DNA from 4 places in the Candidatus Clostridium stratigraminis genome. Region 2 is predicted to be linked to each of the others. Evidence: riboswitches for the same ligand, from Rfam matches in the RefSeq annotation. Region 2 holds a riboswitch; each other region holds the start of a gene.
The links. Region 2 has a riboswitch for cyclic di-GMP ahead of ACJDUG_RS00565 (LPXTG cell wall anchor domain-containing protein). Riboswitches for the same ligand answer to the same signal wherever they lie in the genome.
Positions count from the first base shown of each region.

Region 1: linked by a shared signal. The riboswitch ahead of pilM (pilus assembly protein PilM) and the one ahead of ACJDUG_RS00565 (LPXTG cell wall anchor domain-containing protein) in region 2 are both predicted to bind cyclic di-GMP.
Region 3: linked by a shared signal. The riboswitch ahead of ACJDUG_RS09815 (OmpL47-type beta-barrel domain-containing protein) and the one ahead of ACJDUG_RS00565 (LPXTG cell wall anchor domain-containing protein) in region 2 are both predicted to bind cyclic di-GMP.
Region 4: linked by a shared signal. The riboswitch ahead of ACJDUG_RS03340 (response regulator) and the one ahead of ACJDUG_RS00565 (LPXTG cell wall anchor domain-containing protein) in region 2 are both predicted to bind cyclic di-GMP.

Region 1 covers NZ_JBJHZZ010000002.1:288,087-296,151, reverse strand. The annotation lists gene ACJDUG_RS05640 (PilW family protein) at 1-7, opposite strand, end outside; gene ACJDUG_RS05635 (prepilin-type N-terminal cleavage/methylation domain-containing protein) at 23-424, opposite strand; gene ACJDUG_RS05630 (hypothetical protein) at 439-1,566, opposite strand; gene ACJDUG_RS05625 (hypothetical protein) at 1,790-2,491, opposite strand; gene ACJDUG_RS05620 (PilN domain-containing protein) at 2,488-3,030, opposite strand; gene pilM (pilus assembly protein PilM) at 3,034-4,059, opposite strand; cyclic di-GMP riboswitch class II at 4,321-4,404, opposite strand; gene ACJDUG_RS05610 (type II secretion system protein) at 4,454-4,852, opposite strand; gene ACJDUG_RS05605 (type II secretion system F family protein) at 4,905-6,113, opposite strand; gene ACJDUG_RS05600 (GspE/PulE family protein) at 6,165-7,856, opposite strand.
Region 2 covers NZ_JBJHZZ010000001.1:114,532-122,596, reverse strand. The annotation lists gene ACJDUG_RS00580 (hypothetical protein) at 1-350, shown strand, start outside; gene ACJDUG_RS00575 (VCBS repeat-containing protein) at 522-1,262, shown strand; gene ACJDUG_RS00570 (L,D-transpeptidase family protein) at 1,440-2,831, opposite strand; gene ACJDUG_RS00565 (LPXTG cell wall anchor domain-containing protein) at 3,066-4,925, opposite strand; cyclic di-GMP riboswitch class I at 5,080-5,165, opposite strand; gene ACJDUG_RS00560 (sensor histidine kinase) at 5,357-6,802, opposite strand; gene ACJDUG_RS00555 (response regulator transcription factor) at 6,817-7,515, opposite strand; gene ACJDUG_RS00550 (hypothetical protein) at 7,689-7,994, shown strand; gene ACJDUG_RS00545 (hypothetical protein) at 8,010-8,065, shown strand, end outside.
Region 3 covers NZ_JBJHZZ010000005.1:118,166-126,230, forward strand. The annotation lists gene ACJDUG_RS09815 (OmpL47-type beta-barrel domain-containing protein) at 1-3,133, opposite strand, end outside; cyclic di-GMP riboswitch class I at 3,215-3,307, opposite strand; gene ACJDUG_RS09820 (MDR family MFS transporter) at 3,617-4,861, shown strand; gene rapZ (RNase adapter RapZ) at 5,071-5,955, shown strand; gene ACJDUG_RS09830 (gluconeogenesis factor YvcK family protein) at 5,952-7,292, shown strand; gene whiA (DNA-binding protein WhiA) at 7,363-8,065, shown strand, end outside.
Region 4 covers NZ_JBJHZZ010000001.1:687,121-695,185, forward strand. The annotation lists partial or broken gene ACJDUG_RS03320 (manganese catalase family protein) at 1-159, opposite strand, end outside; gene ACJDUG_RS03325 (spore coat protein CotJB) at 175-441, opposite strand; gene ACJDUG_RS03330 (spore coat associated protein CotJA) at 455-706, opposite strand; gene ACJDUG_RS03335 (hypothetical protein) at 852-1,256, opposite strand; cyclic di-GMP riboswitch class II at 1,484-1,567, shown strand; gene ACJDUG_RS03340 (response regulator) at 1,639-2,013, shown strand; gene ACJDUG_RS03345 (chemotaxis protein CheC) at 2,003-2,638, shown strand; gene ACJDUG_RS03350 (diguanylate cyclase domain-containing protein) at 2,631-3,560, shown strand; gene ACJDUG_RS03355 (DEAD/DEAH box helicase) at 3,653-4,837, opposite strand; gene ACJDUG_RS03360 (hypothetical protein) at 5,036-5,341, shown strand; gene ACJDUG_RS03365 (hypothetical protein) at 5,443-6,216, shown strand; gene ACJDUG_RS03370 (hypothetical protein) at 6,460-7,029, shown strand; gene ACJDUG_RS03375 (DUF3298 and DUF4163 domain-containing protein) at 7,102-7,758, opposite strand; gene ACJDUG_RS03380 (DnaA N-terminal domain-containing protein) at 7,894-8,065, opposite strand, start outside.

The DNA.
Region 1 (8,065 bases), on a different contig from region 2:
GTTTCACTATATTTACACCTCCCTAGGGGATCAGGGAGGTAAGTTCTACGTATCTCTGCCCACCCTGATAGAAAACTGCAGCTGTTATCCTTTTATATAAAACTGAGTTTATCGTAACGTCCTCAACAAAATATTTGCTTTCAATGCCTGAACTGAATGTATGAAGATCAGCTACCGAAGCTTCGCTTTTGCTCATTCCATTCAAATCGGGATCTGTTGCGTAATTTATTCTTCCTGCCCTGCACGCCACATCAATGGTGGCTTGTGCCTTTACTAAGGCCTTGCTTTTATTTCCCATTGTAAAAATATTTATATATCCTTGAGAGAACATGCTCAAAAAAGAGACCGCTATTATACCCAGAATAGCAATGGAAATTATAACCTCAATAAGAGTTAAACCCTTTCTCACTCCATTAAATTTCATTATTTTCACCTGTCCTACTTTTTGTTCCAGATATAGCCTGAACTGCTTGGTGACTGCCTGAACATTCCATTCAGGGCCTTAATTGCCGCATCATCATCTGGTAATTTAATAAAGTTCTTATAGCTTCCCGTTTCGCCGGCAGTTGGATTATGAAGGTCAACCCCACTCTTAAAAAAGTAATATCCCTGATTTAAAACTGGTACTATATCATCATCCCTTAATACAGGTCCACCAAAATAAACAATTCCATATTTTGCTCCTGGATTGAACTGCGACGAGTAGGTATTGTGGAGGTTTGAAGTATTAGTCCTGATGAAGGAAGAATAACGGTCAAAATCTTCAAAACCCACATTGCCGGAATATGCAAGATTGCCTATCCTATTTGACATAACGGGGGCTGTAATTGAAAAAATAACAGGATCTTTGGTTTTATTTAGCATTACACCACTTTCAAAATAGATCACCTCTGCATCAAAGGTAATGGGAATGGAATTAGTAACCTGCTTAAAGCTGAGGCTTTTTCCAGCCTGTGTGTAGTTTCTAAAATGAAGGATGGATGCCTGAAAGATGGAGGAGCTGCTGGAGCCCTGAGGTGATTGAACAGGTTTACCCTCAAACATTACTCCCTTTCCAAGATAATTTGTGCCTGCGGTTATTCCCTTTATAAGATTAACACCGTTAACCCATTCTGTAGGGTTAAGTGTCATTGAAACACCGGAGTTGATCTTAACAATATAGGTGACTAATTCGGTGGAATTGGGGCTTCCGGCTGTTATCCCCGTGGATTTTATCTTAACCTCTCCGGGATCCGTGCTTTCAAAATTTAGGGAAAACTTGCCGCTCTCCCCAATTTTAAATGCTGTAGCGCTTGTATTTAATGATGCTACCTGGGTATTAAGTTCAGATGCTAGCACCCCAAGATCGGAATAGATATTAGTATTCAGCTTATTCTTAATCAGCTCTAGGCCTACATACACACCTGAACGGCCTAAATAATGGGCCTGAACCCTGCTCTTCTGCCAAGATGCATTTTTAGTTTCTGACACTCCAACCCTAAGAAGGGCTGTTCCCAGTATTACCAGTATTCCCATGATAATTATAACAGTGACCAATGCCACTCCTTTTTTACGAAATTTCTGCATAAAACCCCCTCCATTTTTACAAATCTAAAATATATTCACTATTTCATTTTAACTTATATTATCTTTATTTTGTATCAAGCTTTACACTGCTCCTGCTTTCACTATTTACCGAATAAGTTAAAATGGAGGAAATAGCAAGTATAGCCATCTGCAATTATCAATTCAATTAAAGCATGACCTTTTTTATTTCTAATAAATGCACCCCATAAAATTCCAATTTTTTTCATTCTTTATTAAAAGGGTTATCTTTGCTGTAATTTCCATTATTAAAATCATAATTATTCTTAACAGCTGTGCCATCCTGAGCATAAAGCATGTTTGCATTTATTACAACTGTAAGACCTTGTCTTTCCTTGATAGAAAAATTCACGCTAGTTATATCAGCCATTCTCCCAATAGTCTCTAAGTTATTGATAAAGGCAGTAGTGCTGCTAAAGTCTCCAGTGATATTTATAACCACTGGAATTGCCATTATCTTTTGGGTTGATGTATTTTGCTGATTATTTGCCTGAGCAGCATTTGTATTTTGATTTCCATTTGCTGCAGCGCTTCCATTAGCTATATTTGACTGTTTTTTGTATTCAATTTCCTTTCCAATAGTAAGGCTATTAAGGCTTACATCATTACCAACTGCAAATTTATAAATATCTCTTTCAATTTGTGCTGTCATATTACTTTTAGGCATCAGCTTTAAATTACTATTATAATTTGCCTTAAGCTTTTCTAAATCCGTTGTCATTTTCTTATTACTTGCAGCCATTATTTTTGAGGCATCGAGCTGCTGCTGATAATTTTCTATACTATTTTGCATTCTTCCTATCTTACTTGTTAAGGGTGCAATAATGAAATTATAATACCCATAGCCTACAAGTGCTATTGCTAGTATTGACAATAGAATTTTCTCACTTTTATTTAGCCCATTCATTTTACTTCCTCCTCTACATTTGAGATAGTTAAGGTGAAAGTATTTAATCGATTCTTATCATCTCTAGTTATATTTGTAACACTGCTGTTACTAAATTCCTTTGATTCCTGAAGATTTGCTTCAAATTCATTAATTGAATTATAATTTTTAGCAGTTGCGCTAATATTAATAGTACCAGCATTATATACCAAGCTTGAAATAACAATATCCTTTGGCATATATTTTATAAGACTCATTAAAACAGGATAAACAGGTGTTTTTTCCTTTTGTATTTTGCTTAATAGATCAATATATTCCTTATAAGAGGAAGTTTCATTTCTCAATTTAGTGTTTTCTGTAACTACAGATTTAGCTGCATTAACTTGAGCATTCAAATCGGCCTCCTTAGCATTAAGACTATTAAGGTTTATATTTAATAGAACCACCCCTGCAGCTAAAAGCAAAACTATTATAATTGCCATAAAACTTATTTTTATAAAGGTTTTCCTTTGTATTCTCTTTTCTTTTATGGTATTAGGAATAAGATTAAGTTCCCGCATAGCCTACTCCTTTCTTAATAGCAAGCCAGTATTATTAACATAATATTTAAGTCTAAAGTTCTTGGGAAGCTTTGTTTTTATGCCAATTTCATTGGAATTATCAACTATTTCTACATTAGTTTTAAAATATGCTTGTACGTAATTGTCTATCCCTTTTATTTCTGCTCCCTCGCCGATTATATATATCATATCTAAGGATTTATTAGTTTTTCCTGTAGTATAAAACTGAATAATTTTATTAAATGAATAAAAGGTCTCACTGAAAATAGCCTTTACAGAAAAATCCACTGAGCTCTCTTCTTCTGAATAAAAATTAAATACTCTAATAAAATTTTTCACAGACTCCTCTGTTCTTGATTTTCCAAAGGGAAATAATATTTCAGCTGCATCTTTTATTCCAAATAGAACTTCTCTTTCTATAAAAAGTCTGCCCTTCTCAAGGATTGTAAAGTTGCTGTTGTAGGTACCAATTTGTATAATCCCTATACTTTCCATTTCTTTTTTTTGCTTATGTACATTTCTAAAAACTCTGCTGACATTATTAGGTGCTATATCTATAGCAGCTAGGTTCATTTGTAATTTACTTGCAAGTGCTACATATTTATCAGCTTTTTCCTTAGGTATAGAAACTGCCATAACCTTATATACCTTTTTTTCTTTTGTGTTAATTTTGTCTAATATTTCATAATCCATATAATAGTCCTTGCCCTCTTTAGGTAAGTACTGTGCAGTTTCCCATTGAAGTGTTTTAAGTATACCCCTATTGTCCATAATAGGAACCTCTATATGTCTAACTACAATGTCCTGACCTTGTACAGTAAAGGAAATTCTCTTTGTTCTGACGTTATTATTTTTCATAAACTCGGAAATAACCCTAGAAAGCTTCTGAATATTTATAATGTTATCTTGATCAAAGGCCTCTTCAGGAGTTTCAATTATGCCGCAGAGCTTTACCTTGTTTTTTGAGCCTACTAATACTTTAATAAATTCATGCCCAAGCTCCACAGCCACTAATTCTTTCTCAAACATTAAATCACCACTTTCATTGCCAATTTATAAGGAATAAACTTCTTATATCAACAATTTTATAAATATATTTAAAACATAAAATGTATTGTATTCTAATTAAGATGGTTCAAATGGCGGCACCATCGAATGTCTTCTTAAGTGCCACCATTAAAAGTCCATTACATAGACAAATTATCTTTATGTATTATGGCTTATAATAATTCCATTTAAATAAAAAAGATAGTAAGAAATATAAGCCATAGTTCTCCAGCCTTTATACCTTGATGATAAGGTCGGTTACACTATTAGCTCCCTACAACCCAAGTGTCCACGTACGGATTGTATTTCTCTGCTACCTTAGAAAACTTATTAATAACTTTGCAAATATATTAAAGAATATATTTATAGTTTAAATTTAATTCAGACCTTCTGAAACTTCTGTATAATCACCAGCAGATACACCAGCAACACCATCAGGAACTGTTGCTGTTGCCACACCAGATGCTATAGAATAAGTAACACCCTTAGGTCCGGATGGCATTGCTGAAATAAGATCTGCAGATGTAAGATTTCCTATTGTCACAGTTGTTACATCAACATTTTGATCAGCAGCATACGCTTTAACAGCCGTATCAACGGTCTTTAAATTGCTTAGAATAGCTTTCTTATTAGCATTACCTTGAAATCCTGATAATTTTGGTACAGCTACTGCTGCTAAAATACCAAGTATCGCAATAACAACAATAAGCTCAATCAATGTAAAACCTTTCTTTTTTCTTTTACTCATCATCTTTTCCTCCCTTTTAATAAGCATATTTTATTTCCTCCTTATATATATTTGAAAACCTTAACGGTTATTCATTCTACTAATTAGCAACTGCACTATACATATCAAACATAGGTAAAATCATAGCTATTACTATAAAACCAACAACAACTCCTAGAACAGCTATTATTAGCGGCTCAATTAATGTTGAAAGCTGTGAAGTTGCATTATCTACTTCATTGTCGTAAAAGTCGGAGGTTTTTTCCATTATCTCGTCTAAGGTACCTGTTTCCTCGCCTATTTTCATCATTTGAGTAAGCATTCTAGGAAAAACTCCTCGTCCTTCCAGACTTGCTCCAATAGTATATCCTTTTTTTATAGCTTCAGTTGTGCTCAGCAGTAATTTGCTAGCCATTTTATTGCCTACAACCTTTGTACAGATATTTATTATTTCAAGTACTGGTACACCACTTGAAAGTAGAGTTCCAAAGGTTCTTGTAAATCTTGCAGTTACTATTTTAGTTAAAATGCTTCCAAAGACAGGCAGCTTAAGCTTAAGCATGTCCACTCTTTCCCCAAAATCTTCATTACTTTTTATAATTACTCTTGCTATTATAATTAAGAGAATTACTGCTACCATTAATATTAGACCATATTTTTTCATAAAATCTGCTAAACCCATTACAATAACTGTAGGAAGAGGTAATTTTCCTCCTGCGCTTGTTATCATTCCAACAAAGGTAGGAAGTACAAATATAAGTAATAAGTTTACTACAATTATGGCAACAATACATATTATTAGCGGATAGGTTAAGGATCCCCTTATCTTTTTTTGCAGCTTATAGCTTTTCTCATAATAATCAGCCATTCTAAGCATTACTTTTTCTAAGGTACCACTTACTTCTCCAACACTAATCATATTGACAAGCATTTCTGGGATATCCTTATATTTTCTAAGAGCATCTGATAAGCTGCTGCCCTTTTCAATATCATTACGGACTTCTTTAAGTATATTTCTTAACTTTTTATTTTCTGTCTGCTCTCCTACTACGTCTATTGCTCTTAAAATATTCATTCCTGCAGAAACAGTAAATGAAAATTGCCTGCAAAATATAGAAATACTCTGTAAGGGCACTCTTCTATATTCTGAAATATTTATGTCTAAGGATTTATTTAATAACTTTATACTTTGAGGATAATAATCTCTTTCTCGAAGGTTCGCCCTTACCAAGTTTTCATTATCAGCTTCAATTTTTCCTTTGATTATGTTTCCATCTATCGTTCTTGCTTCATATTGATAACTTGGCATAACTTCCTCCTTTCAAGGTTTCTAACCCTAACTGGCTTTTAATTATAAAAATTATTCTTTTAAATATGCCACTCTCATCAGCTCATCCATTGAAGTTATACCTTTAAGGACGTGGCCTGAACATGCATTTCTTAGGGTTCTCATTCCATTTTTAATTGATAAATCTCGAATTTCATCAGTACTGCAGCCCTTTATTATCATTTCCCTGTGTTCTCTTGTAATTTCCATTATCTCATATATTCCCACACGGCCTTTATAGCCAGTATTACCACAGAAACTGCAGCCTTTAGCTCTTTTTAGCTTTATATTCATATTCTGATTAATACCAAGAATATTTTTCTCATATGATGCGGCCTCATATTGCTGAGCGCAGTTGGTACATAACTTTCTTACTAGTCTTTGTGCAATAACACCACTTACCGAAGAAGAAATAAGATAAGGCTCTATACCCATATCTATAAGTCTTAAAACTGATGATGGGGCATCATTTGTATGTATTGTACTTAAAACTAAGTGCCCTGTAATAGCTGATCTTATAGCTATTTCTGCAGTTTCATTATCTCTTATTTCACCTATCATTATTATATCAGGGTCTTGTCTTAGTATAGATCTAAGTCCTGCTGCAAAGGTAAGTCCAATTTTTGTATTTACACTAACTTGATTAATACCATCCACAAGATATTCTACAGGGTCTTCAACAGTAATAATATTCTTATTTTCTCTATTCAGTTCACTTAGCATAGTATAAAGTGTTGTTGATTTTCCACTTCCTGTAGGTCCTGTTACTAGAATTATCCCGTTTGGAGTTCTAATAAATTTATCAAGCTTACTCATTTCCTCAGGATCTATTCCTAAATTTTCTTTTTTAACAAGAAAGTTATCTCTGCTTAGTATTCTAACAACTACTTTTTCTCCATTAACCTTAGGCAAAATGGAAACTCTAAGGTCAACTAGCTTTCCATCAATGGAAGTCATAATTCTTCCATCTTGAGGAAGCCTTTTTTCTGCTATATTAAGGTCAGCTAGAATCTTGATTCTAGTTATTAATGCACCTAAGGTATCTATGGGAGTCTTAAGAACTTCAAATAGGTCTCCATCAACTCTGTACCTTACCCTTACATATTTATCAAAAGGTTCAATATGAATATCTGAGGCTCTGCCTCTTACAGCATTTTCTATAATACTATCTACAAGCCTTACTACCGGTGCATTCTTTACCTCTTCAGCTGCATCTTCTTCTTCCTTTGTTTCAATTTTGTTAGAATGCTGCTCCTTTGATAAATCATCTGCAGCCTTCATAACATATTGCGAAGAGTAGTACTGCCCAATTGCCTCCTTAATATCCACTTCAGGAGCAATAAGAACTTCCACCATATATCCTGAAGTAATCCTCACATCATCTATAGCTATTATATTAAGTGGATCACTCATTACTACTTGTATTTTATTGTTTCTAATGGATATTGGTATTATATTATGCTTACTAGCCAGCTTAGCTGATATAACCTTAACTGCCTCTTTATCCACTTCGACTTCATCGAAATTTACTCTCTTAACCCCTAATTGTATTTCAAGTGCCTTCATCAAGCCATCTTCTGATATTATTCCCTCATCAACAAGGAGTTTACCTAACCTTTTCCCTGTTCTTTTTTGTTTCTCAAGTACATCCTCAAGCTGCATTGGAGTTATCATCCTTGCTTCAACAAGTAAGTCTCCTAATCTTTTTTTTATATTAAATTCCATGCTTTTACCTCTGGACAAATATAATTTTGTATTTAATTTAAACATTATACAATATTTTCAAATTTTTGATCACAATATATATACTATATTATTTTTACAATTATTACAATAACATGCATAACGCATTTAGTAAAAATCATTAAACATTTTCTGACATTGTTTTCGTTGCTGTCTTATTAAAATTTGAAACTATTTAAGTATTATCAATT
Region 2 (8,065 bases):
TAAATAAAAGCATTAGGCTTCCTATACCAAAGGAAGGCCAGCTTGAAGTAAATAAGAAATTTAATATAAATGGTTATACTCTCACTGTAAAAAATGTAGTACGAACTGATAATCATATAAGAGTTTATGTAGATACAAATTTTGATTCTAGCAAGGCAGAAAATTTAAGTGAGTTAAAAATAGAAGCAATTAACTCCAATAGAAGCATGGGCTATAGCTGGAACTTAAACCGTGATAATAGAACTGTAAACTATTTTGAATTTGAAGTTAAACCAAAGGATGAAAGCATAAATTTAAAGCTTTCAGAATTTAATACAATATTAAAAGGACCATGGAAATTTCAGTTTTAGGAGAAAGTCTATGGCATTATTAAAAAAATATGCATTTAAAAGCCCCTTAAATAGGTTAACTATTTAAGGGGCTAAAATAAGCATGTAGTGCTTAAAGTTAAAATTATTAGCATAACAAATTGAGCCATCATATAATATTTTTATAATAAATAATATACAGGAAGGTACAAAATGAGTATTGTAAATCCTTTTCCCCCAAGGTTATATTTACTGGACATGAAGCTTGGAGATGTAACTGGTGATGGCATTCCTGATAAGGTTTCCCTATTTGGCAGCAAGCCTGATGGCTCTAAAGGAATTTTTGCTGATAATATTACAGTTGTAATTGAGGATGGGTCTACAAAACAAAGAGAAACCATTACTCCTGAGTTTAATTCAGGGTATAATGCAAGCTTGTTTCTTGGTGACTTTACTAAAGATAAGGTTGATGATATAAAGGTAAGTATTGATGCAGGCGGCAGCGGCGGCTATGGATTCTTTTATATTTATTCTTTTAAGAATAATAATCTTCAGGAGATATTTAACTTTGACAGTTACAATAAGGAGTATATATATAAAGTTGATTATGCTGATTTCTACAAAGTCCATGTAGCCAATGTACTGCTAAATAAACTTTTTGTACTAGACATTAGCTATAAAGGCTATGATTATTTATCTCTATATTATAACGAAGACGGCAGGTTAAAGAAACCTATTCAAGGAGAAGTACTTGCTATAGGTGCCTTAATCCCTGTTGTAAATAATGAAAGAAGTAATTCTTTTGATTTGCTTGCTTTTCAGCGTATTATAGGTACTACTAACAGTGATACCTTAGGCTATATTCAAAACTTTTTGACTTGGGATGGCCATAATTTTGTATCCTCAAGAATATTTGCTGCTATACCTGGTACTAATTTAATCTCTCTATATTAACTTAATATTTATTATCCTATGGGTCCAATGTCAATGGTGCCAATGGGGACGGTTAAGAACAATTTTCACTCTAGAAGGGGACGGTTAACAACAATGTACATTCAACTAAGAAGTACAATAAAATGTTAACCGTCCCCAAGTAACACAAGTAAAAGTGATGAAAGTCATTAACCGTCCCTAATAGAAACATACCACCGGAGTTCCGGGGTCGATGTTTTCAAATATGGTCTTGGCTAAGCTGAAGGGAAGATTTACACAGCCATGAGAGCCATCTGTTTTATATATATTCCCCCCAAATCTGCTTCTCCAGCTGGCATCATGTAAACCAATTCCTCCGTTAAAGGGCATCCAGTAGGTAACAGGTGCAGCATAATCCGGGCCTCTTAAAACAGCACCCTTTTGTTTGTATTTTAACCTGTAGATACCTGAAGGTGTTTTGTGCCCTGCATTAACGTTTCCAGTAACGATATCTCCCTGGGCCATAAGAGAGCCTTTTTTATAAAACCATAGATGCTGATTTGTCATATCTATTTCAACATAGGTGTTTCCAATATCACTTGTAATAGCTGAAAAAGTTGTTTGAGAATATTTAGGTTCTTTTGTTAAAATTTTTCCTTCTTTTATTGCAGCAATAAAGTCCTGCGTTTCTGCTACAGTATTAATGGCATAACCATAATCCCCTCCGCTAATCTTTATTGTTTTTCCTGATGTAGTAGGAAAATTTCTTGTTTTCCCAATGGTATTATACTTATTAAGGAGTCCAGTTAAATAACTCTTTGCCTTTACCTCATCAAGACTAACAGTAAAGTTTTCATCTACACTAAGCCACTTATTTATTATTGTTCCATCTACTATTTCATTTTTATCTCCAATATTATAGGTGATTTTGGAGGCTGCATATTTATTAAGAATATTTTTAGTCTCAATTACTTTTTCAGATTTTGAAGTATATTGTGGATTTACATAACAATTTATAGCTTCTAAATCTAAATAAGTCCCTTCCTTTGAAATTACTTTTTCAACTTCAGTATATAATACATCTTTATTAATTTTATTTCCTAAGGTTTCAGGTACAATAATATACCCACTGTCTGTATACTTAAAGCTAGGATTCTTAGGTTCAACAATATTACTGTTATTAAGACAGTTAAGCTTATCAAGCTGCTTTTTTAATAATTCTCTATCAAAGGTAACACCAACAGTAATTTCATTAGCTTTTTTATTACTAAATGCAGTAATCCATTTAAATGCACTTTGTTTATCCTTTAATTTCTTAAATTCCTCCTCTGAAGTATACCCTAAGTCTATATCTACTGCACTTATTACTTCTTTTGCTCCACCTCTCTCTTTCAGTTCCAAGGTAAAATCTTGAAGCTTTGATGACATTTCACTTTTTACTTCTTCTACAGTTTTTCCTGAAACATTGATGCAGTTAATGGAGGAACCATAGTAATAATGGTTTATAAAGTATAAAGTTATTCCAAAATATATTATTAGTAAAGAGCAAAGAGGAATTAAAATGACCAATAAAATTTTTCTTGGTTTAGGTTCTTGTTTTTCCTTTTCCATAATACCAGCCCCTATGAATTACTAGCCTTGAACAATTAATGGTTGTCCATGCATATGTATTATTTATAAGCTCTTTAATTATATAGACGAATTACTTCCTTTATTTAATGCAAAGCCCATAATTCATTTTATGAGGCAATATTTATTTTTAAAACCATTGTTAATATTTAAGTAATAATTAAAAAACCTAGAGAATTTTCTCTAGGTTTTTTGACAGATTAGACTCTACTTTTATTAATTACCTGCTTTTACTGCTTTATCTTTTCTAAAGAACATAATGCCTCCAATTATTATAAATGTAAAAGCTAGCAGCATTAAATTATTAAAATTTATTACTGATCCTGTCTGAGGAAGTAAACCATTTACTTCAGCAATAGTAAACTTACTAAAGTGACTAGTCTCAAAGGTAAAGGTCATTGTATCTTTATTATAGCTTCCTCCAACTTTTTCCCACTGCTTTGTATTTTCGTTATAGTAGAAAGCAGCTAGTTTTGTAATATCTAAGCCCTTAACTTCATCTTTAGACAGTTTTACTGATATATTAGCATTTCCACTTTTAAATGCATGTATATCCTTTATTTTCGTACTGTCTTGTTTATATGCAGAAAGGCTAAAATCAAATATTTTTCCTATGCTTTTAAGTGAATTTAAAGCAGCATCCCCTACAACTAAATTTTGTTTTAAATTAACAAAGTCACCTTGACTTAATCCATTAAAATCTATAGCAAAAAATGGAAGGTTGACTATAACATTATTAGTATTAAGCTTTATGCTTCCTGTCCCACCATTTATAGAAGCAGCATCAATTTTAGCTTCTATAGTTTGTACAACTGTAGGTATAACTGGTGTTATTTCATTTACAGCATTCTTAGATATTTTACTTGAATTTAATGTTATGATGGCATCTTTGCCATTAATACTTGTAGTGAATTTTTCTGAAGCAGGCGCTGCTGAAGTAGTATCTCCTAGTGTTGGAGCTCCTGGCAAAGCTTGATCTATAGATATTGGTGTATAACCAAATCCTACAATACCACATGTAACTAAATGCTGATCATCATACACATTAAGGCCCATCATACCACTATTAACAATATACTTATCTACAAAACCTTGGTCCTCCAGCTTTGAAACAACCCCATCTATGTCAATCCACATGTTCCCATTGATGTCACCTGATGCAAAAAATTGTTTTGCAGATACATCATATTCTTTCAGGAGGCTAAGACCATTATCGTTAACTGAATACTTTTGAACAACCTTTTTTACTACAGCATCGTTAACGGGAGAAATTTCTTGAGTGTATACAAGTAATGTATTATTTGCTCCAGGATAAATTGCCTCAATATGATTTGTACTATTTATTGAATATTCCTTAATTGTGTTATCCTTTAAGATTTTATATACTTTATTATCGGCACCAAGCGTAAGGGATTTAAAAAACCACATACTTCCGTCTAAGCCTTGCTGAAGCTTACCATATGTGTTATATGAAGAAGATCCCTTTTGAAGAACAAGTTCCTCATGGGAAAATCCCTTATCATTATATATTATGTATTTTGTATTATAATCTATAATTCTTCCATTTGCATCATAGATTGGAATATTGTTTTGCTGTGCTGCAAACCAGAATACTCCATTTGCATCTATTTTGTAATCTGTAATGTATGCTTTTCCATCACCGTAGATAGGTACATTTTTTACAAGTTCCATCTTATAGGTATTTAAATTCGCCTTATATATTGCATATGGCTGGCTTGAATCGTCTTTATTTGAAGCTACATAAGCATTATCATTGTATACACCTATGTAAGTTAAATGCCTTATAAGATTAAAGTCTTCAGAAATTATATGTTTTTGGCCGTTCTCTTCAACAAAGAATTTAATATTGTTGTCAACAATTACTGTATTATTAACAATTGTCTTATTTTTATATTGATAAGCAAAGCCCAATGTTTCTTTTCTAACATCCATAAACGTTGGAAGAGAAGAGCTAGCTGTTTCAGCCTTAACCTTCCCTGTAAACCCAGCTCCAAAAATCAATTGAAGCAAAAACAGTACTGCAGTAACAGCACTTAGTAACTTTCTTTTCCCCATCTTTTATTCCCCCTTGTATTAATAAAATTAATAATAAAATATAGCTATGGACACTATTTTCTCTCAGGTATACACCTCCAAACAAATCCATAGATATACCTAACTGCAATATTAATACATGGTGTTAGATAAGTAAAAGCGTAAACTATACTATTTAGGTAACCCGGCTGCCTTAGCTTAATAAACTTTAGGCCCGTGGCTTTGCGTCTCTATCTTTCAATAGGTTTGCCTTTATCTATGGTACCTTATTTTAACAATTTATGATAGATTATGTAGTTATATTTAAAATTATATCAAGATATAGCAATATTGTGAAGTAATATTTTACCATACCTATAATATATGAAATCAAAAAGGAACCTACAGTAAAAGTTTATTTCTCTTCTGCAAGCTCCATTAACAAAATTATTTAACTAAATCTATTTAGGTCTTTATTCAACTACTTTAGGTAAAATAACTTTAAAACATGCTCCTGACCTGCTGTTATTTTCAGCTGTAACCCTTCCATTATGTTTTTCTATTATACTCTTTGTAATTGCAAGTCCAAGTCCATGTTTACCTCCTTTTCCCTTATAAAATCTGTCAAAGATATTCTTTAATTCCTGCGCATCAAAGCCCGGCCCATCATCTTTTATGATTATACTAATACTGTTACCTAAACTTTCAAGACTTACACTAATTTCTTTTCTAGAATATCTCAAGCAATTTCCCAATATATTAATTATAGCTCTTGATAATTTCTCCTCATCCGCCATAATCACTAAATCTTTATCCTTAGAAGTTAGTCTTATGTTCACACCATTTTTCAGGGCAATCCCCTTTACTCTATCTATACAGTCCTTAAGAAGGTCTTCAGTATTTAAGGCTTCAAGGTTAAAAGCCTCCTGCATGGAATCTAGCTTAGATAAATATAGAAGTTCCTCCACAATATTCGTTAGCCTTTTGCTCTCATCAATTATCACATCAGCTGCACTATTTGTATCTTCTATTACTCCAAGCTTTATTCCTTCTGCGTACCCTTGTATTGACATTAATGGTGTACGAAGTTCATGTGAGGCATTTTGCATGAAGGTCTTCATGGTAGAGTCATAAGCTGCAAGCTTTTCTGCCATTGCTTTCATTGTCTCTGCCAATTCTCCTATTTCATTATCCTCATATTTTTCAGGTACAATTTTATAATCTCTGTCACCTATTTTCTTGGCATTTTCATTTAAAAGAGAAATTGGTTTAGAAATCTTTTTAGATACAGTATTTGAAATTATCAATGCAATAATTGCAGCAACAAGCATTATGGAAAAAAGTATTATATTAATTGAAAGTATAAGCTGATTACTATTTTTCATATCTGAATAGAGTATTAAATTTCCTAATGATTTTTTATTTTCTGAAGCAAAGGGATGTATTAGCGCCGCATACTTTATATTGGAAGCACTAAAGTATTCTATTCTATTCTTTTTCAGCCCACTGCCTAAAATATTTTTCTTACCTAAGGAAGGTAGTATGTCAATATTTAATATATTCGCCTCTTCACTTACTAAATTCCTTGGAAAGATCACCTTATTATTTACGTTTACCACTGCATATTTTATGTCAAGAAAGGTTTGGGTTTGTCTTAGTATTCTATTTATTTTTAATAGAGAGTTTAGTTCTGTTTTTTCATCAGTAGAAGTATTATCCTTTGTACTGCCTATAAGCTGGGTGTTTAATGATTTCTGAATAATTTGAGCAGCAGATAAAAGTTGATTCCTTGTTTGATACCTTACATAAATATTAATGCATATATTAAATACTATGGAAGTTAAAATTACCAATATTATAATAATGGATATATGTGATAAAAATATACTTTTCCTAATAGTTTTTTTAGAATTATTCATATATTTAACCCTTCCTATTCCTGTTTACCAGAAATCATGAACCCATAGCCCCACAAGGTTTCTATTTTAAGTGCAGCACCTTCATTATTAAGCTTCCTTCTTATTCTTTTTACCATATCATCAGTTGCACGCGTATCTACTTCCATATCAAAGCCCCAAACTTTATTTAGGAGTTCTTCTCTAGATACTGCCTTATTTATATTCTTCACTAAATAAAGAAATAAATTAAATTCCATTGAAGTAAGCTTTAAATCATGATCATTACAAACCGCATATCTGCCTTCAGTATAAATAGTTACATCTATTATGTTTATTAATTCTGAATTACTCTCTCTAGTTTTCTCAAATTCCATTCTCTTAAATATACTTTTTACTCTTAAAACTAGTTCTACTGGACTAAAGGGTTTAGTCATATAGTCATCACTGCCCAGCATTAATCCAGCAATCTTATCAGATTCTCCGTCCTTTGCGGAAATTATAATAATTGGTACGTTGCTTTCCTTTCGTATTTGAGTGCAGACAGAAAGTCCATCTATTCCTGGCATCATAATATCCAGAAGAAGCATGTCAGCAGCTCTTTCCTTAAATGCCTTTAAAAGCTCCTCTCCACTCGTAAATGCTTCCACTCCGTAGCCTTCCTTAACTAAAAACATTTTTATTAATTCTTGAATCTTGATTTCATCATCTGCTATATATATAAGTTTTTGTTCCATGTCATTTTCACCTCATATAAACAACTTACAATATATTATAACATTTGCTTTTGATATGTAATATAACTGCTAAAAGCTTGCCACAATTCTGCCACATTTTATCGGAGATTTAACCTATATTAAAATGGTAAACTTTATTTGTAAGGAGAATTAGGAATACAGGAGGGATATTATTGAAAAAGATTTTATTAATAACCTTAATGCTTATATGTTTCTTAGCTGCTGGCTGTGAAAGAAGCGGTACATTAACAACTGCAGCAAATAATGCAAAACCCACTACTCAAAGCCATGTTCAAAATAATAATACTACTTCAGCAGATGTTAATGCGGCGCGTGGATCAGCTGATGCTGCCTCATCAACAAATAAAGAAATGGAGAAAGCCTCTAATATGATAGATAATTTAGATAGCACCTTAAATGGCCTAGATAATAGTTCGGATATAAATACAACAGAGTCAATAATAAATAATATAAATTAAGGAGATGTTTTTAAAATGAAAAAATTAAAACTTAAGGTAATTTCATCATTGATTTCAGCAGCTCTTATAAT
Region 3 (8,065 bases), on a different contig from region 2:
GATATTCATTAGCCCAGCTAACAGCTTGCCATGAAAAAGTAATGTTATTAACATTTATAACAGCTGCTGATAAAGTTGGTGAGGATATTACTGGCCAAGTTAATGTAAAGTTTATTGTGCTGTCGGTTTGAGATTCACCAAAACGCGTACTAAATGAATCAACTTCATAACTGTAATCACCCTGAGGCATATTAGTAAAGGTTATAGAAACTCCGGTTACAGTTTGCTTTAATACCTTTTGTCCATCAATAATTTGATATACATTATAAGCTGTAGCATAGCTTGAAGCGGTCCATTTTAAAGTAATATCATTTCCATTTGCTATACTATTTGTTAAGTTAGTGGGTGCCTGCATTGTAGGAAAAACTAATGTTAGGTTTATTTGACTTCCTATTGGAGATTCACCAAAACGCGTACTATAGGAATCAACCTCATAACTGTAATCCCCTTCAGGCATATTAGTAAAGGTTACAGAAGTACCAGTAACAGTTTGCTTTAATACCTTTTGTCCATTAATAATTTGGTACACTTTATAAGATGCAGCATAACTTGATGCGGTCCACTTTAAGGTAATATCATTACCATTTGCCATAGTATAGGTTAAGTTAGCGGGTGCCTGCATTGTAGGGAAAATCAGTGTAAGGCTAACTTGACTTCCTATTGGAGATTCACCAAAACGCGTACTAAATGAATCAACCTCATAACTGTAATCCCCTTGAGGCATATTAGCAAAGGTTACAGAAGTACCAGTTACAGTTTGTTTCAATACCTTTTGACCATCAATAATTTGATATACGTTATAAGATGCTGCATAGGTAGAAGCGGTCCACTTTAAAGTAATATCATTTCCATTAGCAATAGTATAAGTCAAATTAGCTGGTGCTTGCATTATTGGGAAGCTAACAGAAAGTGATAACTCACTTCCATCTGTTGATTCGCCAAATCTGCTGCTTACTGAAGTAACAACATAAGTATGATCACCTTCAGCTATGTTAGTTAAGGTAGTTATTGTAGAGGTTACAGTAGCCTTAAGAACTAATTGATTATCAATTAACTCATAGATTTTATAACTGCCAGCATATGTTACAGGTGACCATGTTAATACAACATCATTAACATTTTGAAGCTTATATACAAAATTACTTGGTGCAGCCATTGTTGGAAGCACTAATGAAAAAGTAGTTTCTGCTCCAATAGGAGATTCTCCTAAAAGTGAAGATACAGAGTCAATAATAAAGTCGTAATCCCCTTGAGGCATATTTGTGAAGGTTACTGAAGTAGTAGTCACTGTTTGCTTTAAAACAGGTTGTCCATTAATAACTTGATAAATTTTATAACTTGTGGCATAGGGAGCAGCAGTCCATTTTAAATTTATGTCATTGCCATTTAAAATACTATAAGTTAAATTAGTAGGTGCCTGCAAAATTTGCCCGTTTAAGTTAACAGTTATATTGCTGCTATCTACTGATTCTCCAAAGCGGCTAGAATATGAGTGAATTTCATAATCATATTGACCAGGCAGCATATTTGTAAATGAAACTGTTGTTCCAGTTACAGTACTTTTTAAAATTGTTACTCCATTAATTATCTGATAAATCTTATAGCTTGTTGCATAGGGCGATACATCCCAGCTTAAGGTAAAATCTGTTGCATTTTTAATGGTTTGTATTACATTTGCAGGTGGCTGCATAACTGGAGGTACTAAAGTAAAGGCTATGCTGCTGCCATCTTCAGATTCTCCAAAACGGGTAGAATAGGAGTGAATCTCATAATTATAATCTCCACCAGCCATATTAGTATATGTGATAGTTGAACCAGTTAAGGTACTTTTTAAGACCTTTTGGCCATTAATAATCTGATATACTTTATAGTTCGCTGCATAAGGGGAGGCTCCCCAGCTTAAGGTAATATCATTTCCATTTGTAATGTTATAGATTAAATTGCTTGGTGCCTGCATTATTGGAAGAACCAAAGTAAAGGAGGCTTGACATCCATCTTGTGATTCACCAAAACGATCACTATAAGATCTAACTTCGTAAACATAATCACCAGCAGGTTTATTGGTGTAAGTGACTGTTGTACCAGTCAATGTACTTATTAAGGTTTCCTCACCATTTGCAATCTGATACACTTTGTATGCTGTAGCATAAGGAACAGTTTCCCATTTTAAGGTTATATCATTCCCATTAGCCATGCTATATGTTAAATTACCAGGTGTCTGCATTATTGGAAGAACTAAAGTGAAGAAAGCTTGACTTCCATCTTGTGATTCGCCAAAACGATCACTATAGGAGTGAATCTCATACACATAATCACCAGCAGGTATATTAGTGTAGGATATACTTGTTCCTGCAGCTGTACTTTTAAGAACCTTTCGGCCATCCACAATTTGATATATTTTATAGTTTGCTGCATAACTTACAGCATTCCATTTTAAGGTTATGTCATTACCATTAGATATGGAGTAGTTAAAATTATTTGGAGCTGTCATAATTGGGAAAGTAACTTGAACCTGTATATATCCTGAAAGTGAAGATTCACCATAAAGTGAATTAACAGAAGAAACCCCATAGGTGTAGTTTCCTTCAGCTGTATTTGTCAGGGTATATGTGGAGGTTTTTGTAGATGCAACTAAGGTTTGCTGACCATCTCCTGCAATTTGATAGACATTATAAGCTTGAGCATATTGAGAGGTTGTCCAACTTAAAACAACATCGTTTCCATTTTGTATTTTGTAAGTTAAATTAGTTGGTCCTGCCATAATTGGGTAAGTAATATTAACTGAAACAGGAGCACAGGGACCAGATTCACCAACAGTACTTAAGGTTGAAACAACGTAGCTATAGGAGCCTTCTGGAAGGTTACTAAAGGTATAAGATGTTGATGCTGTAGTACCAAGTAATTTGAGCTGACCGTCAAGAATTCCATAAACATTATAACCAGTAGCTTGATAAACAGAACTCCATGTAAGTTTTACATCACTTGGTGTTGTGAGCTGAATGGAGAGATTACTGGGCGGCAGCACCGTATTATCAGTAGTTAATGCTGAAGCATATACCGATGGAAATACAAGCTGCAATGCCAGCAGCAGTGATACAAAAAATAGAGCACTGCTAAAGAAACGTTTTTTCATGATATATTCCTACCTTTCACTGTGAAAAAGGGAAGAAAAATGAATCGTAAACAAGATACACAATCTAAAAAACTATGCTCTTGTGGCAACCGGCTGCCATCCACGTAAAAATATTCGTGGTTCAGGCCCTTGGCTTTGCGTCTCATGGTTTCCCATGGTTTGCCTTTTTCACTTTATAATATATTTAGATATGCAGCTTAGTGGTTTAACTATATTCATTAAATAGATAAACTTTAATTACACATCTATATGAAAAGTTTAATATATTTATTAAAAACAAACAAATAAATATTATCAAAAATTTCAATTTTATCCAATAATACTATTGCCATTATCACAATACCATGGACTTTTCTATTGCCCACGAAGTGGTTTTATCAGTAAAAGAATCTAATTATTGCAGTTCACCTTAGATGGTGGACTTTTTTATTTAATCTCTTTTATTAATATGATAAAATTACCATGTGATGAGGGGGAATATCTATGCTCAAAATTTTTAAAACTTATAGGGGGCTACCCAAAAGTATTTATATTTTATTTATTGCACAAATAATTAATAGATTCGGTGACTTTGTGGTACCATTTCTAACTCTGTATTTAACACAAAAAATTGGATTATCCGCTGGGATATCTGGAATCATTGTTACAGCAAATATACTTATAGGCATTCCTGCCTCATTGATTGGCGGAAAGACAGCAGACAGTCTGGGAAGAAGAAAGACTTATTTATGGTCTCAAAGTATTGCTGCTATTTCTTTGCTGCCTTGTGCAGTATTTAAGAATCCTGTTATTATAGTTACCTGTCTAATGATTAATGCATTTTTCACTGGATTTATTAGACCTGCATTAAGCGCTATAGTAGCAGATGTTCTTCCACCTAAGCAGAGACAGCTTGGTTTTTCGCTGCAATATTTAGGAACGAATATAGGTGTGTCCTTAGGACCAATTGTGGCAGGAATTTTATTTAAAAATATGCTTCCTATGTTATTTATAGGTGATGCCTTAACTTCTTTATTAGCTGTTATACTTATTGCACTTTATGTAGAGGAAACTAATCCATCCCACAATAAGGTAATTAGACAATTTGAAAAAGAAGAAAAAGGCGGCGTTATAAGAGCCTTTGCTAAAAGGCCCTATTTATGTATCTTTTTAGTAGTATATATAGCCTACTGTTTTGTATATACTCAGCACAGATTCTCATTACCAATTACCATGGGTGATATATATAAATTAGATGGCTCAACAAGATTTGGTTATCTTATGAGTATAAATGCCTTTACAGTAATATTTTTAACTGTAGCAATAACAAGCTTAACTCATAAGTTTCATGCTCTTACAAAGATAATCATTGCGGGAATACTATATGCAATAGGATTTGGTATGATAGGAATTATACATAATTTCGCTCTATTTGTATTATCCACAGTAATTTGGACAATAGGTGAAATATTAGTTACTACTAGTTTTGGAGTTTACATATCAAATAACAGCCCAAGTAACTATAGAGCAAGTTTTAACGCAGTTGGAGGGTTAAGCTGGAGTATTGGAGGTGCCCTTGGCACATCCCTAGCTGGAAAGTTCATAGACAGTTTTGGACTGAATTATATATGGTCATTGACATTTATAATAGCTGTTATAGCTACCATAGTTATGTATGTAGTTAAGATATTATCAGTTAATGAAGAAAATCGGTTAAAAGAAGAGAAATGTAAAGAGGTGAAAGCTTAATATTTTAAGTATATATTTAAATTATAATAATTAAACAATACATTAATTTGTGTTATAATTTAATAATAAAACTGTACTATAAAGTTAATAATTAAATAATAGATTAGAGGTTATTGTTTTATTTTATTTATTAAAAATAGAAAATAAAACTTTGGAATTATTAAAATTCATAATTATTTTTACTCATTTTATATAATCGGAGGTAAGTTATGCGTTTTGTAATAGTAACAGGACTATCAGGGGCCGGTAAAACACAAGCTATTAGATGTTTAGAAGATTTGGGGTACTTTTGCGTAGATAATTTACCTGCTACCTTAATACCTAAGTTTGCAGAAGCTTGCTACCAAACGGAAGGCAAAATAGATAAAATAGCATTAGTTATAGATATTAGAGGCGGACAATTCTTTGACGATTTATTTGTAAGCTTAAATTATTTGAAGGAACAGGACTTAAGCTATGAAATATTATTTTTAGATGCAAGCGATGAAACAATAATTAAAAGATTCAAGGAATCTAGAAGGAAACATCCTTTAGCACCAGACGGAAGAATTCTTAATGGCATTATTAAGGAGAGAAATAGACTTAAGGAAGTGAAGGATAGGGCTAATAATATAATCGACACAACAAAGCTTGCAACTAGAGAGCTTAGAGAAAAGCTTACTTCCATATATTCTGAGGAAGGACAGATTGAAAACGAGCTTATGATTACTGTACTTTCTTTTGGATTTAAGTATGGAATTCCGGTAGATTCAGATTTGGTTTTTGATGTTAGATTTTTGCCGAATCCTTTCTATATACCTGAACTTAAGGTATTTTCGGGAAATGACAAGGAAGTTAGGGATTACGTGTTTAACTTTGAGGTTACAAACAGTTTCATTAATAAGCTTCAAGATATGGTGGAATTTCTCATACCAAATTATTTAAAGGAAGGTAAGAGACAGCTTATTATTTCAATAGGCTGTACCGGCGGCAGGCATAGATCAGTAGCCATAGCTAATGAAGTATATAATAGGCTTAAAGCTAAAGGTCATAAGGTAACAATAGACCATAGGGATATTAATGAAGATATTAACAGAGGTGGAATGAAGCTATGAGGTTTATTGACTGGCTTAAACCTGGAATTAAAGTTAAAAGATGGGTTATGCTTGGAGCCCTTGGAATATTAATGATAGCCTTCGGACTTGTAGAATGGATTCAACATAGATGGTATAGTGCTTATTATATTTCTTTTTATGTTTTCTTAATGTTGGCAGGCGCCTTTTTGCTGTATTTAGCGGTATCACAAGGCATGAAATCCTTTATTTTCTTAATAAATAAGGGTTATATTAATGTTTCTTTGGATTCAAAGAAACTGGAGAATTTAATTTATGAAAAAAGGCTATTAGTAAAAGGGCCTAAGATTGTGGCAATCGGCGGAGGAACTGGACTATCTACAATGCTTAGAGGTCTTAAGTATTATACAAGTAATATTACTGCTATTGTTACAGTTGCAGATGATGGCGGCGGCTCTGGGGATCTAAGAGAGGATTTAGGAATACTTCCTCCTGGTGATATTAGAAACTGTATTCTTGCACTGGCAGATACAGAGCCATTAATGGAAGAGCTGCTTCAATATAGATTTACTGGGGGCAGGCTTGAAAACCAAAGCTTTGGAAACTTGTTTCTTGCTGCTATGGATGGAATTTCTTCTAATTTTGAACAGGCTGTCCAGAAGATGAGTTCAGTTTTAGCGGTTACAGGTAAAGTGCTTCCAGTTACCTTAGATAATGTGGTGCTTAAGGCAAAGCTTAAAAATGGCGAAGTAATTGAGGGTGAATCAAAAATACCTGTGGCTGCACTAGAAAATAATAGTCCCATAGATAAAATATTTTTAGAGCCTTCTAGCGCAAGGGCTCTTTATGAATCGCTGCAGGCTATAAAAGATGCAGATGCAATTATACTTGGACCAGGAAGCCTTTATACTAGCGTTATACCAAACCTTTTAATAGATGATATTGGAAGAGCTGTACAGAGAACAAAGGCATTGAAAATATATGTTTCAAATATAATGACTCAGCCAGGTGAAACAGATGATTTTAGTGTGCAGGATCATTTAAAGGCGATATTTAAGCATACCAGTTCTGATATGGTGGATTATGTAGTTGTAAACAATGGTAGAATCAATAAAGAATTAGAGAAAAAATATCTTGAAGAGGGTTCGACCTTAGTTAATCTTAATGAAAAGGAAATTGCTGCCTTAAATGTTAAGATAATCGCTGGAGATCTTATAAAGGTACAAAATGGACTAATTAGGCATGATTCAGAGAAATTAGCAGGAATATTAATAGAAACCATAATGGAAAATCAATTATTATCTGATAAGAAGAAGATTATAGAATACTTCTATCTATCTGAAAGACTAAAGGAATCAAAGGGAATTAAATATCATTAAAGTATATACTTTATAATTAATTCATGGTTTAATTTCATGTAACTTATTATCTACTTAAAGGAGCAGAATTATGTCATTTTCGGCGAAGGTGAAAGGTGAGATTTGCAGAATTGGAAACATAACTAAAAGTGAAGCTAGAGCAGAGCTTTCAGCAATAATGAAGGTAAGCGGCACCTTGTCCCTTGGGGGCAGTAAACAGCTTAGTTTTAGAATTTCAACAGAAAATCCATCTATAGCTAGAAGAGTATTTAAACTCTTAAAACAATTTTTTAATATACATACAAATCTCTTTGTAAAAAGAAGCAATTCCTTCAAGAAGAATAATATATATATGGTTATTATTACCGAGGAAATGGGTGTAAGGGATCTATTAAAGGAAGTAGGGGTTTTAAGCAAAACAGAAGGAATAATATCCCTAGATTATGAAATCCCAAAGGACTTTATTTCAAAAGACAGCACTAAAAAGGCATATATTAGAGGAGCTTTTTTAGGCGGCGGAAGTATAAGTAATCCAGAAAAGACCTACCACCTTGAATTTGTAACTCATAATATTGATTATGCAGAGCAGCTTTCAGAGGTCATTAACACTTACGGACTCTTTTCTAAGGTTATTCAAAGAAAGGGAAGTTATGTAGTTTATATTAAGGAAGGTGAGCAAATAATTGATCTCCTTAATATTATTGGTGCACATACATCCCTGCTTGAACTAGAAAATGTTAGAATAATGAAGGAAATGAGGAATAATGTTAACAGGCTTGTAAACTGTGAAACAG
Region 4 (8,065 bases), 570 kb from region 2:
CTGAGGGGTAATCATTGAATACCTCTGACTTAAGTATCTAAGTGATGCACCTAATTCCCCATCGGGTCCGCCGTATTGGGTAATTATTATCTTTGCCATTTCTGGATTTGGATTCTTAATCTTTACTGGAAATTCAAGCAATTTTTCGTATGTCCACATATATTATTCCCTCCCTTATAGCCTAAAGTTAGCTTCATATTCCCATGGCCAGGGTTCTTTTATCCATTGCCAAGGATATGGGCTGTATGAATCATGCTCACCAATCATTCCAAAGCTTCTTTCATACTCCTGCTTAAGCATTAAACTTTCTTTTACATAGCCATTGTACTTTATAAGAGCTTCACGGTCAGATGGATGTGTGTTTAGATATAAAGCGAGGTCTTCTAGCATGAAATTTACAGCGGTTATTTGTTTTAAAAGCTGAAATCTATCCATTTTCATATAGTTACCTCCTTTATATATTACCAAACGGTCTAGTATTCTTATCTTTTCCTTCATAAGGACTATAAAGCTCTGGAAAAACAGTTCCTTTGGTAAGAGCCTCTAGGGGGGATAAGATTGTGCATAATTTCTGGTAAGGAACATAAGCAGCAGCTAGTCGTACATTTCTAATAACTGTTTCCTGTGGAATACAGTTATTTTTAGGGTTAAAGTTCATCTCCTGCATTTGGTACATATTAAAATCCGGCTTTTCATCATGAGCCATGTTTATTTTCCTCCTTAAAAGTTGCTCACATAATATCAGTATATGTTTATAAATAAGCTTTGCCACAAGTGGGATATAAATTTAGTATAATTACATGTATAGCTTCAATGATTATTTATAATTTTATGGGAAAATTGATGAGGCTCTATAACAGACTAAATGGTAACTGGACTTCTTTTAATCTTTCCTTAGCAATTATAAATCTTAATAGAGTACCTACTAAAGAAAATGTAAAGCTTGCTATTATAATTATATTTGGTGTTACAGATACTTTTGAAGAACCGGTTAGTATTTCCTTCTCCACTTGATTTTTCCTAATTATAGCAGCTATTAAAAATATTAAGTATGAACAAATAGATAATAAGTTTGAATCAATTACAATCTCGGCTGCTTTAATGGTAGTACTTTGTGATTGGGCTAATAAACCCATCTGTTTTTCTTCTAAAGCCTGTTTACCTGTTATACCAGATTCAATACCTAGTAAGCTTGATGCTATAAAAATTAATTGGGCTATATTTTCAGAGTTTATCAATTCAAATTCAGTAGGCATATTTTCACCCCCTTTATATATAATATTAAAAGTACATAGAGATGTTAATTCACTATTATTACAGCGTTAATGTTTTATTATAAATCTTTTCAATTCATATAAATACCTATCTACAATTTTAAAAAATATTAGTGATTAATTAAATGCTAATGCTTAAGTTTGAAATTGTTATTGAAATAATTTATATTATGTGGTAGTATCTAAGAGTTATAATTTACAACAAATTTAGATATAAGGGGAACTATGATTTACATATTTCACTTGGGCATCTTATATGTATTGAGTTTATGATGCAACCCACCCTATATTCATATTTTTTATGAATATAGGGTTTTATTTATATTAAATTATTTCATTACGAAGCTTAGGAGGCATATAAAAAATGAATATTTTAATTGTTGATGATTCCACCTTTTCTCAAAAAATATTAGGTAATTTAATTGCAAAATATTTGGAAGAGGCTAAAATTTATTTTGCTATAAATGGACAAGAAGGATTTGAGAAATACAAAAATATTAAACCTGAATATACTTTTGTAGATTTGTTAATGCCTGAACTAAATGGCCAAGAATTAATTAAGTTATTAAATGAATATGATTCTAATGCAAAAATCATAGTTGTTTCTGCAGATGTTCAAAAAAGCATAAAGGAAGAAATGAACGCATATGGAATAATTAAATTTATAAACAAGCCTATCACTGAAGATATAGCAAAATCTATATGTGAGATAATAAGGAATGATAAAAATGAAGAGTAAGATAGAAAGAGAAGATATATTAAGGGAGCTCTTTAATATAAGTGTTGGTAAATCAGCAAGTATACTTTCTGAAATTATTAGCAAAAAAATATTTTTAAATGTGCCAATTTTAAAAATTATAGATATAAATGAAGAAGCAGTGACAATAAACAATTATCTTCCGGAAGTAATGAAGGGAACTATTATGGTATCCTCCATTGCATTTAAAGATGAACTAAGAGGAAAGGCAAGGCTAATATTTCCTGCAGATAAAATAAGAACATTTATTAATTTGTGTTTAGAAGAAGTTAATGAATATGAAATAAATGATATGAATTTTACAGACACAGATTATGACATCATTAAAGAAATAGGAAATATAATATTAAATTCAGTAATGGGTGAATTAGGAAATTATCTAAAAATGAAACTAAGCTATACATTGCCTGAAGTAAAAGTTTTCGAAAAAGTTGATTTTGAAAAAAATATAAAAAATGATGAATATACACATATGCTAATGTTATATATTACCTTTAAAATAGACTATAAAGAAGTGTCAGGAGCTATAATAATTAATCTAACTTTAAGTTCATTAAGTGAATTATTGAATAGAGTGGAATTGGTAGAAGATGGCTTCAATGATTAGTATTTTATATGAAATTTTAGAAAATATAAATGAAGGTATATTAATATTAGATTCTGATTTGAAAATTTTACATTGGAATAATCATATGATATTTTTAACTAATTTAAGTTGTGAAGATACAATAAATAAGAATGTATATGAAGTTATTCCTAGCCTAAATAAAGGTTATTTTAAAAATGCAATTGATAGCGTATTAACTGATGGAAGAAAGATGTTCTTTTCGGCAGCCATGCATAAAGATTTATTGGACTTAGATAAAAATTTAAATTTAAAGATAAGCAGGATTGAAAAGAATAATTTAAATTTTATACTTATGGAATTTATTGATGTAACTAATCAATTTTTGCGTATTCAGCAGCTAAAAAATTATGTTAATGAGTTATATGTTTTAAATAAAGAATTAATAGAAAAAGAAAAAACTATTAATAAGCTAGCTTATTATGATGGGTTAACAGGCTTAGCAAATAGAATGCTTTTTTATAAACTTGCAAGCAAACTTTGCATAAATGCTATAAGAAGTGACAGCCTTTTAGGCCTTATGTTTATTGATGTTGATAATTTTAAAGAAATTAATGATAAATATGGTCATAAAATAGGAGACGATGCACTGGTGTATTTAGCCGAAATTTTGAAAGAATCTACTAGGGAAGGAGACGTAGTTGCTAGATTTGGAGGGGATGAATTTTTAATATTACTTCCATCAATAAAGGATCGGCATGATTGCGAAGCTGTAGCGTCAAGAATTACAAATAAGAGGAAAGTTTTACTATGCGGCTCTGATGAAATAGAATTAGCATTAAGCATAGGGATAAGCCTTATGCCAAGTGATGGTAAAGATATAGATGAACTAGTATCAAAAGCAGATAGCGCAATGTATAAAGTTAAAAGAAATAAAGGAAATGGATACTATTTGTTTGAATAGAGTTTGTAAATCTGATGTATTAATAACTTATATATTAGTAATTAAATGGACTGAATCCGTTATTTATCGGACTCAGTCCTTTTGATTTACTTCTAATAATTTTTTATTCTTAAAGTCTTCTTTTTACTAATTACTTTATTGGTAAGAGTAGTTATAAGGCTTCCAAGGTGCATTTCCTTTGAAGCAACACTTATATTAAATTCCTTTTCGTACTTTTTAATTAGACTCAATTCCTTTTGAGTTACTATAGAAATAGCTTTACCAGATTTAGTAGCTCTACCGGTTCTGCCTACTCTGTGAAGATAATCTTTTGAATGCTCAGGTAAATCTAAATTGATAATATGAGTAACTTCTTTTATGTCTAGACCTCTTGCTGCTAGGTCTGAGGCTACCAATATTTGCAGCTTTCCATTTCTAAAGTCCTCCATTGCCCTTTGACGTTCCTCTTTAGTAGCTTTGCCATGTATTCCATAGACTTTAAAGTGATGATACCTAAGCTTTAAAGTGGTTATTTCTGTCTCTTCACTTTTATTTATAAAAACAATAGCTTTGTTAGGCTTTTCAGCTGCAATTATTTTTCTAAGTACTTCCATTTTGTCTCTTTGCTCTGCTAAAACATACATGTGTTCTATATTTGAATTAATATTATTATTTATACGAATAACTTCAGACTCTTTCATGAGATTTTGGGCTGTGACTATAACACTAGCATCTATAGTAGCTGAAAACAACATAAGTTGCCTGTCTCTAAGTGTTGTTTTAATAATATCCTTTACTGTTTCCAAGTTTTTCTCATTAAGAAGCCTATCAGCTTCATCAATAACTATAGTTTTAATAGTATGGGCACTAATTTTTTTCGCTTTTATAAGTTCAAGAATTCTTACTGTGGAGCCTACAATAATGTGAGGCTTTTCTCTAAGCTTTTCTGCTTGTCTTTTTATATTTACATCTCCAATTATAGGTAAGGAAGTAATAGGTATATTTGAATCCTCAGCTAAGGTTTTAATTACCTTATCTATTTGCATAACAAGTTCATGTGTAGGTGCTAGAATAATTGTATGCATCTCTCTTTTTTCGGGTTCTATCCTTTGAAATATTGGAAGTAAGTAAGCTAAGGTTTTACCACTTCCTGTTTGTGATTGACCGATAATATCTTTATTCTTAAGTGCTATTGGAATTACCTTTTCCTGAATTTCTGTAGGTGTAAATATATTTTCTTTTTTCAATCCATTTATTAAATTTGAATTAAGACCTAAATCATCAAATGGTATTAACATAGTTGATCTCCTTTATAATAATCAAAATCAAAGTATTACTAATTTTATACTTTGAAAGTTATTTTGTCAAAATCTTAAAAAATTATTTTTCCCCCCTTAAAACAAAATCCAAGGTTCGTATATAACTTTGAATGTGGACATAGGAGGTATAGCAATTAATAATTGTTATGTACATATTAGGAATACAGGAGGGAAAATATGAGACGCAAGCTTGCGGTAATGCTTTTAGTATCAACTATTTTGCTATCAGGTTGTTCTGGTATAGGATTAAAATCTAAAAATGAACAAGGAAACAATGCTTCAGGAACTCAAAGCACTCAAACAGATGAGAGAGTACAGGTTCAAACAAATTTTAACTCAATTAAGCCCGGTACTGTTCCAAAACTTTCAGGAGTTCAAAATGCACAAGTAAATGTTAAAGTAGACTCCACCTTGAAAGATTTAGATAGTGCATTAAAATCAATTCAAGATGCTAAAGATATCGATTATAATTCAGTAAATTAAAAGGAGGTTAAAGCCCTAAATGGGCTTTAACGAATAGTTTTACGAGCGGGAGCGAGTGAGCTTAATTGCTCAGTGTTTCCGACTAAAGGGAGGAAATAGCAATGAATAAAAAGAAAATACTTTCACTAGTTTTATCAATACTTGTAGTTTTACCGGCTACTGCATATGCAAAGGGTAATAATGATTCAAAGGGTAATACAGGAAAAGGGCAGCAGGTGGTTCAAAGTTCTAAAGATAAGAACAATGATAAAGAGGATAAGGATCAAGAAAAAGATAATGAAAATAAAAATGCAGTAAATGGTCAAGAACATAAACAAGAAGCTATGCAAAATAAAGCTGATAAGAAACAGCAAATTGAGCAGTTTAAAACTGCCATGAGAGCAAAGCATGCTCAAATGGCTGATTTAAGAACGAAAACTAAAGCAGTTAGAAGTCAAGTTGAACAAAAGAGAGAACAGCTTGAAACAATTATAGAAGATATAGAAAAAGGGAATAAGACACTTTCACCAGATATGCTAAAGTCTCTTCTTGACACAGCTCAAAATCTTAAACTTGATGTTAAAGAAGTTAAAGCTACTGCAGAAATAAATAATGAAGTAGCTGACACTCAATCAAAGGTTAGCGGTAAAGATTTTAATAATGCTTTAGCATCAATGGATAAAGTTATTTCAAAACTTCAAAAAAGATTAGATGCTTTAAAGCAATTAAATAATGATTTAGATGCAGCACTTGCTATAGCAAATCAAGCAGTAGCACCTGCGCCTGCATCATCAACAAACTCAACTAGCACAGCAGGAGCAACATCAACAAGTACAACTGATTCTAATACAACAGCACCAACAACTTCAACAAATACAACTACAACTTCAAACTAAATTATAAAGTTAGAAAATTAAAAGCATAGGTTCGCTGAAATTATAATATTAAAGTAGACATGAAGAAAAGCATGTCTACTTTTTTAATGTTATGATTTACAGTTAAAAGATTTCTTTTACAAATATCTGCGATAAAAGTCTATAGAAAACTATTGTATAATATAATTTACTATTTAGTGGATACAATAAAGCTAACTGATGTGAATTGGTGATTAAAGGTTGGTATATAAGGAGGAAAATGAAGTGCTTAAAATAAAAAATTCCACTTCAGATATTGAAATAGATGAGGAAGTTGCCATTATTAAAGTTATAGTAAATGACACAAAGGATATCTTTGAAAAGCTTGGATACAGATCATTAGAAGATAGAGTCCTAAATGAAGGCTTTGAAACCTATATTATAAGTTCTATAAAAAATTATCCACTGAAAAGCAAGGTAAGTCTAAAAATTAGCTTTATGAAGGAGGATGATTATATAGATATTTCTTCAATTAAAAAAGTTATACATACGCATTTTAAATATAAGGCAGAAGAAAAGAATTTAAGTCTTAAAGAACAATTTAGACAGTGGTTGACAAATATGACAATAGGACTTTTGTTTCTCATACTATGCATAATATTAGTAGAAGTTTTAGAGAGATTTTCAGATACCAATCTTGTTAAGATAATTAAAGAAAGTTTGCTTATTATTGGATGGGTGGCGTTATGGGATCCTATTACATTTATATTGTTTGGATGGAGAACTGAAAAAAGAAGTATATCCTATTATGAAAAATTAAGCCAAATAGATATCTATAATGAAAAGGTAAAATGAGGGATGCTGCATATAGAATTTTAAGCATCCCTTTAAATCTATTGTGGACTAATCTTCAAGCATTAAATATATTTAATGTAAAAGATTTTTGATTGGGCTCAAAGGACCTAAGATATTTATTATTTCATTATAGGGTATTTTAATTTCAAAGTTTCCATAATAGTAAGGTGTGAATTCGTATATTTTGTAATAAAGTACAAGTGAGTCAGGGGTTAGATAGAACTGTTGATCATCTGTAATTCCATTATAAGGAGCAATTAGTGGAACCCCCATAGCTTTTACTTTTTTTACAGCTATTTCACTTAAAATCCTTGTATAATATACCTTTGAATTAAAAAGATCAGAAAAACCATAGGTTTCTCCTGTTTCTAAGTTAGCAGTTATAGAACCATAGTAGGTCATTCCATGAGCTGCATGGTTTTCATAAATATATAATTCAAAAAGCATGCTTATGAGTCCCTTTTCGTTTAAAGGGACCTTATAGTCGCTTACAACATCTGTTAGATCCTTTTTTTTCTTAACTATTGCGTGATCCGTAAATAATAAGCCTTCAAGTGAAACAATTAAATCATTTATAGCATCTTCTGCAACTTTATTTTCCAGTTCTTCAATTAATGGATATTTTAATTTAAACTCTGATGGGGAAAGTATTTGCTCACCAAGACCTGCTGAAATATTTTTATCATTAACATCCATGTCCATACTTTCAGGATAACTAAAGTATATCATGATATAATCCTTTCTTTAATTGCTATAAATCATAATATGATTGAAACTTTATAACTGTGAAATGAAAATAGGGTAATTTCAAAGCAGAAGGAAAACAAAAGGCGGTACAGAATTTATACTGTACCGCCTAAATATCTACCAGGATAAGCTTAAGATGTAATTGTTGTCAGATGTTAAAAGTTCGGCTTTAAAACCTCTATTTAATAGAAATTCCTTAATTCTAAAATATAAATCTTCTATGAATGTAGAATCCTTCAAAAATTCCATGGTTACTTTTGTATCTCCATTTTTACTTGCAGCTTCAATA